One region of the Paenibacillus polymyxa M1 genome, then DNA from elsewhere that is predicted to be linked to it. Evidence: riboswitches for the same ligand, from Rfam matches in the RefSeq annotation. Region 1 holds a riboswitch; the other holds the start of a gene.
What was found. A riboswitch is a leader RNA that binds a small molecule or an ion and turns the genes downstream of it on or off. The one in region 1 is predicted to bind S-adenosylmethionine.
Positions count from the first base shown of each region.

Region 2: linked by a shared signal. The riboswitch ahead of PPM_RS21370 (methionine ABC transporter ATP-binding protein) and the one ahead of metA (homoserine O-acetyltransferase MetA) in region 1 are both predicted to bind S-adenosylmethionine.

Region 1 covers NC_017542.1:1,643,717-1,647,462, forward strand. Annotated here, with positions in the region: gene PPM_RS07220 (HRDC domain-containing protein) at 1-286, shown strand, start outside; gene corA (magnesium/cobalt transporter CorA) at 445-1,380, opposite strand; SAM riboswitch class I at 1,931-2,057, shown strand; gene metA (homoserine O-acetyltransferase MetA) at 2,175-3,092, shown strand; gene PPM_RS07235 (PLP-dependent transferase) at 3,217-3,746, shown strand, end outside.
Region 2 covers NC_017542.1:4,738,331-4,742,076, reverse strand. Annotated here, with positions in the region: gene PPM_RS21380 (UbiD family decarboxylase) at 1-317, shown strand, start outside; gene PPM_RS21375 (Cthe_2314 family HEPN domain-containing protein) at 374-1,093, shown strand; SAM riboswitch class I at 1,222-1,360, shown strand; gene PPM_RS21370 (methionine ABC transporter ATP-binding protein) at 1,497-2,528, shown strand; gene PPM_RS21365 (methionine ABC transporter permease) at 2,515-3,183, shown strand; gene PPM_RS21360 (MetQ/NlpA family ABC transporter substrate-binding protein) at 3,258-3,746, shown strand, end outside.

The DNA.
Region 1 (3,746 bases):
CTTGCACCGCCGAGAAATGATTGAAGCTGTGGAACATTTGGATAGGGATGGAATGGATATGGAGAAGCTGATCTGCACGGAATTGGCACATGTATCTGAGGAGGAGCAAGCAGCCATCTGCTCTGCTTATGCAGAGTTGGGAGATACGCTGCTCAAGCCCATTATGCTAAAAGTGTATGGAGAAGAAAAAGCGACGGAAGCAGGACTGGATCAAATTTATGAGCGATTGCGACTGATTCGTATACGGTTCCGCCATCAGGAGGTACCTGACCAACATGTTGGATAATATAGAGACGATTGGAAGTGTCCTAAAGTACAAATAAGGTGCAATATAAAAAAAGCAGCAGCGAGTTCCTCATAGGAATCGGCTGCTGCTTTTGATGACCAAGCTTGAAAAATCGAAATAAGCACCCAGCTTGGTAGTTTTGGTTTACTCTCTTCTTTTCAAACCCAGTCCTTCTTGCGGAAAATACAGAACATACTGACACCTAGTGCCACCATAATCCCAATGACGACAAAATAACCATAACGTGTATGAAGCTCAGGCATATTATCAAAGTTCATCCCATATATTCCGGTAATGACCGTCAACGGCATAAATACGGTTGTAATGGCGGTAAACACACGCATGATTTCATTAGCACGGTTGGCGATACTTGACTGATAAGCTTCTCTAAGGTTCCCCATCAAGTCGCGATAAGTTTCGAAAGTCTCCGAAATTTTCACAGCATTTTCATAAATGTCGCTAAAATATTTTTGTAGTTGATCGTCGATAAGTCGCAAATCCCGTTTGTTCAGGGTATTGATGACTTCCTTTTGCGGGCCGAGCACTTTTTTTAGCCATAGAATCTCACTGCGCAAGCCGATGATTTCGTTCAAGTGCGACTTTTTCGTATGCATTAGAATGTCTTCTTCCAGCTTTTCAATACGAACCTCAATCCGGTCACCAACCAGAAAATAGTTGTCAACGATCAAGTCGACCAACAGATACATAAAACGGTCAGGCTGGCTGACTTCCTGCTCCCATAGCATAGGCTTGAGAGTACGAAGCTCATTGATTTTCTGCTTGGTCACCGTAATGATAAAATGGCGGCCGAGAAAAATGTTCAAAGCACGCAAAAATATTTCTTCATCATCAAAACGAATACTATTTACAACGATAAAATAATGGCTTTCATAAATTTCAATCTTTGGACGCTGTTCTTCTTCACTTAAACAGTCCTCTACTGCAAGATCATGCATAGAAAATAAGGGCTGGAGCACTGTCAGATCCTCGACATCGGCATCAATCCAATAAAAGCCTTCTGCCGGTGCAGTGAGCGCCATTTCAATTTCTTCGACAGGGGTAAAAACCCCGTTGTTAACCAAACGGATTTTCATATATGTCACTCCTTATGCTCCGTCGTAACGGAAATACGTTTACCTTAAGCATAAGGAATGGACTCAGTTAGCCAGTTAGCCGGTTCGGGTAAGCGTGCATACCATCAAAAGCAGAAGGCTTTTGGAGCATACGGAGCCTGGCGTCCCGTCTTTCGGCAAGCTGAAGTCATTCCTATGCTGTTGTTCAGGGATCGCCGCCTATTCGGACTCGGGTCGCCTTCCATTCCGGATTCACCTCACAAATGTTCTTTTTTTAGGTTGCCACAGTATCGCAGAAAACACTCTAATCTACACTGCTGCACCATATTTTTGCCTATTAGCACTTGTATAGTATAACGCTCGGCCTACGGCCTTTCAAGCGCAAAATCATGGGCAAAATCAACAGCAGTCATATGAGCTTCTGCGACAGGGAGGATATGATTTAACCTATGGAAAAGGTAGACAAAATGTGAATGCAGGGCACAAATTTACAAGTCCATCTTGACGAAGCCCAGCCGATGCATTAAAGTGAACAACAAGAACTTTGTGAACCCAAAATGAATATAGCGAAATCTTATCAAGAGCAGGTGGAGGGACTAGCCCGATGATACCCGGCAACCGGCGATTTTTATCGCACGGTGCTAATTCTTGCAGGACTCGCGCTTTGTACAAAAAAGCGTAGCCCTGACAGATGAGAGAGGCGCATATGGATACAAATATGACCTTTCTCTAACTGAGAAAGGTCTTTTTATTATATGCCCGGCATCTCTACCAGACGATTTTCGCACAACTTACCGATCAAGGAGTGAGTTTACATGCCGATTAAAATTCCAGACACGCTGCCTGCCAAGGAAGTGCTGGAGGGCGAAAATATTTTCGTAATGGATGAAAGCTTGGCTTATCATCAGGATATTCGTCCGTTGCGTATCGCCATTTTGAATTTAATGCCTACCAAGGAAACGACGGAAACCCAACTGTTGCGCTTAGTCGGTAATACGCCGCTACAAGTAGATGTCACGTTGGTGCATATGAAGTCTCATGTATCCAAAAATACATCGCAAGAATATTTGAACATGTTCTATAAAACGTTTGATGAGATCAAGAACAGTCGTTTTGACGGCATGGTCATTACAGGAGCTCCGGTTGAACAGCTTGAGTTTGAGGATGTGAACTACTGGGAAGAGATCCGGCAGATCTTTGAATGGACGAAAACGAATGTAACTTCGACCATGCATATCTGTTGGGCCTCACAGGCAGGCTTATACCATCATTTCGATGTCCCTAAATACGGGCTCGACACCAAATGCTTTGGCGTATTTCCACACACCGTAATTAAACCTAAAGTGAAATTGCTACGCGGCTTTGATGAACTGTTTTATGCTCCTCACTCCAGACATACAGAAGTTCGGCGGGAAGATATTGATCATATTGCCGAATTAGAAGTCTTATCCGAATCCGAGGAAGCTGGAGTATACCTGGTAGCCACACTTGACGGTAAACAAATTTTTGTAACAGGGCATTCTGAATATGACCCGCTTTCACTGAAATGGGAATACGACCGCGATGTGGCCAAAGGACTGGATATTGACGTCCCCAAAAATTATTTTCCTAACGATGATCCTGAACGCATACCACCCTCTATCTGGCGAGCTCATGCTAATTTATTATTTTCAAATTGGCTTAACTATTATGTATACCAAGAAACACCTTATGATATCGGACCTCAGATTTAAAAAGGGGCTTGTCGTTTACCCTTATACAGTAACACCTTGCAGTAGCGCAGCAGTATAGTCTTGGACATCCATTTTTGCAGCATATGTTATAGCACCTACTATGGAAGTGAACAGGAGGATTCATATGAGTGAGAAACAGTGGAAAATCGAAAGCAGATTGGCACAAATTGGTTCGATTGAGGAGCCAGTAACTGGGGCTGTTAATTACCCGATTTACCAATCTACGGCGTTCCGCCATCCCCGTCTGGGCCAAAGCACTGGGTTTGATTACATTCGGACGATTAATCCCACGCGAAAGGTACTGGAAGAGGCTGCTGCTGCACTTGAATCTGGTGATGCAGGCTTTGCTTGCAGCTCAGGTATGGCAGCGCTGCAAACTGTATTTGCATTGTTTGGACAGGGAGACCACCTCATTGTATCGCTGGATCTTTATGGCGGGACCTATCGTTTGCTAGAGCGTATTTTATCCAAATTTGGTGTGACCGCAAGCTATGTGGATACAAACGATCTTGAAGCACTCCAACAGTCATGTCGACCGAATACCAAAGCAGTATTCATAGAAACGCCTACAAACCCGTTAATGATGATAACTGATATTCAAGCGGTGGCTTCATGGGCATCACAACATGAGTTGCTTACTATTGTAGATAATAC
Region 2 (3,746 bases), 2.8 Mb from region 1:
TTGAGCAGGAGCCTGAACTCGCTGCGCGTGTATTGGAGCGATTAGCTGCGGGTGAGCAAGAGTGGCCGCTTGTCTTTATCGTGGACGATGCCAAAGAAGTTGTTCGCTCCCAAGCTTCGTTCCTGTGGACGGTATTCACACGCTTTAACCCGGCTACAGATATGTACGCTGTCAGCGAAGTGCGTTTGCATCACCTGAACTATAAGCTGCCGATTGTGGTGGATGCACGTATGAAACCGGGCTACCCTGATGAGGTACTGCCACGTGAAGATATTGTTAGGCTTGTAGATCAACGATGGACGAGTTATTTCGCTTGACGCCTATTAAAGCATCTTAACAGCCGGATTTTACAGATATGAAGGAGGCGTGAAGCATGATACGCAAGCTGTTGGGCGAGCCCTCGCGTGTAAATAATGGTTTCCTGCTGGATGCCATGAATAGCATGTCAGACATGTTACATTTGCTGGAACGACAAATCCAGGCCAGTGGTGATCCGACTCATGACTTTCGGAAGGCGGATATTTTGACACGTGGTCTGATGTCGTCATTGGATGAACTGGAGCAGAGCCATCATGCTGCCGCCTTTTTTCGTATGAAAGTAAAAGCCGGATACGCTGAAGATATGAGCAAGGATGAAAAATCCGATTATGCCTTGTACGTATTCTTTTATAAGGATGGGTTTGTGCGGGTATTCTCTATTTTGGATAAGTTGGGTAACTGGATGAATGACCTGTATGATTTGAAAACAGGGCAGTATAAGGCGCACTATTCTTATTTTACCGTGTTGCGACAGCTGAAGTATCTCAAAATGCATCCTGTATTGACCGATAATCTAATTGATATCAAGGACACATACAACGATGCGATCAATCGCCTGCGTAAGCGGCGAAATACGGAGATACACTATATGAATACGGAAATGCAGGATGATCTCTGGCAACGTCACCGTGCTTTATATGGCAAAATCCAACTGGAGGACCTCGATCACCATCTGGAAGATTTGCAGCAGGGCTTGGAAATGGTATGCCGGTCGCTATCAAACGCATTTTCTTATACTGCGAAACAATGGGAGAACCGGGCAGTGCGCCCATAATTATGACAGAAAATATCCTTTGACAAAGCAATGTAAACTATCTATACTGAAACCTAGTTTCAGAAAAATGCTTGAATTATTTTTTTATATAAACTAAACGGACAGCTAAAGCTGGAGTTTAACATATTTTCTTATCCAGAGAGGTGGAGGGACTGGCCCGATGAAGCCCGGCAACCCGTTCTTTCCCGGTGTAATGCACCGGGAGGGAACATATGGTGCTAATTCCTACAAAACCGCTAGAGTTATAGCGATTTTGGCAGATGAGAAAAGGTTCGCAAGGTGGGGCCCTTTTCATTCTGTGAAAGGGGCTCTTTTTTGTATAAATAAATAGCGATTTTATACAATCCTGAGAGATGACAACTGGTTAAAAGGGTAAGGAAGAAGTGAAGGGGGTCGCAGCACGTTGATAGAGCTTAAGCAATTAACCAAGCATTATGGTAAAGGCAACCGACGCGTTAATGCGTTGTCCGGGTTGAATCTTTCTATAAAGCGTGGAGAAATATTCGGGGTGATTGGTCATTCCGGAGCGGGCAAAAGTACGTTGATCCGCTGTATTAATTTATTGGAGCGCCCTACTTCAGGCGAAGTATGGGTAGATGGGGTTAATCTTGTCACTGTGAGTCAATCCCAGTTACAGAAGCAACGTCGAAAAATCGGAATGATTTTTCAACATTTTAATTTGTTGTCTTCGGCGACAGTGTATGACAACATTGCATTTCCATTGCGCCTGGTAAATACCCCTAAGCAGGAGATGGACAAGAAAGTTCGCGAGCTGCTGGAACTAGTGGGGCTGAAAGAACACAGTGGAAAATATCCGTCACAGCTCTCGGGTGGACAGAAGCAGCGGGTAGGAATTGCACGGGCACTGGCTAGTGATCCGCATGTGTTGCTGTGTGACGAAGCGACGTCTGCGCTTGATCCGCAGACGACAGGGTCTATCCTGAAATTGCTGTTGGATATTAATCAACGTTTTAATTTGACCATCGTATTGATTACTCATGAGATGCATGTCATTCAAAGCATTTGTGATCGTGTTGGCGTCATTCATCAGGGCGATATCGTGGAGCAAGGTCCGGTGGCGGAAGTGTTTTTGAAGCCACAGCATCAGGTAACTAAGGACTTTATCCAGCGGGAGGCAGAACATCCCGAGGAGTTACAAGCAGCGATTGCAGCTGCAGGTAGCGGGGAATCGGCACAGGTGGTACGTATCTCCTTCTTAGGCAGTAAAACTTATGATGCGATTCTGTCGCGTACGGCTCGAAGTACGGGGGTTGATTTTGCAATCTTGCAGGGAACCATCTCTACGATTAAAAATGTACCGTATGGACAGCTGATCGTTCGTTTTGAAGGAAACCATTCAGATATAGAGCATACGCTGCGCGAAGTATCTGGACAAGGACTTGATGTGGAGGTGATTGACAATGAGCGAACTTGATTTTTCGCAAGTGAGTTGGGAAGAGCTAGGGAATTCTACTCTGGAAACCCTTCAGATGCTCGGGGCATCTGCATTGTTCACCCTCGTTATTGGTTTGCCGCTCGGTATATTGTTGTTTCTGGCGAGCCGCTCCTCGTTGACTCTGATGAAAGTGATATACATTGTATTATCCTTCATCGTTAATATTTTGCGTTCCGTACCATTTATCATTTTGATCGTTGCACTTATTCCTTTTACACGATCGTTGGTAGGTACCTCGACCGGAGTGCTGGGAACCATTCCGCCATTGGTTATCGGGGCTGCCCCTTTCTTTGCACGTCTTGTCGAAACGTCTCTGCGTGAAGTGGACAAAGGTGTCATTGAGGCTGCACAAGCGATGGGAGCCTCGACAGGACAAATTATCCGGCGTGTGCTGTTGCGTGAGGCACTTCCGGGCCTGCTTGCCGCATTAACCATTACCGTCGTTACACTCGTATCGTACACGGCAATGTCCGGTATGATCGGGGGCGGTGGGCTGGGTACGCTGGCAATCAACTACGGCTATTATCGTTACGAAACGGCTGTAATGATCGTTGCAGTCGTACTGATGGTCGTATTGGTACAATTGCTGCAAATGGCAGGAGATCGCCTTGTGCGGCATTATACTCGGAAATAGGGAAAACATATAGATATCCTTATTGATCAGGACGTCTGATCCTGAATATTACAAATTATTGGAGGGGTAACAACATGAAGAAATGGGTATTGGCTGTATTGAGCTTGACATTAATTGCGGTACTGGCTGCTTGCGGTACAAAGAGCACTACATCGGATACAAACAATGCGGCCGAAAATACAGGCGGTTCACCACGTGAAGTCGAACTGAAAGTTGGAGCTTCTCCTGTGCCACATGCGGAAATTTTGGAAGCGATCAAGCCTCAGTTGGAAAAAGAAGGAGTTCGCCTTCAAGTCGTTCAGTTTAACGACTATGTACAGCCGAACGTGCAATTGTTCGACAAGCAACTGGATGCTAACTTTTATCAACATGTACCTTACCTGAATGTGATGAATAAAGAGCGTAAAATGGATCTGGTATCTATTGGCGCGGTTCATCTGGAGCCATTCGGTATCTACTCCCAAAAATATAAAAAGCTTGATGAACTTCCAGACGGTGCAACAGTAGCGATTCCGAACGATGCAACCAATGGAGGCCGTGCATTGCTACTGTTGGAGAAACAA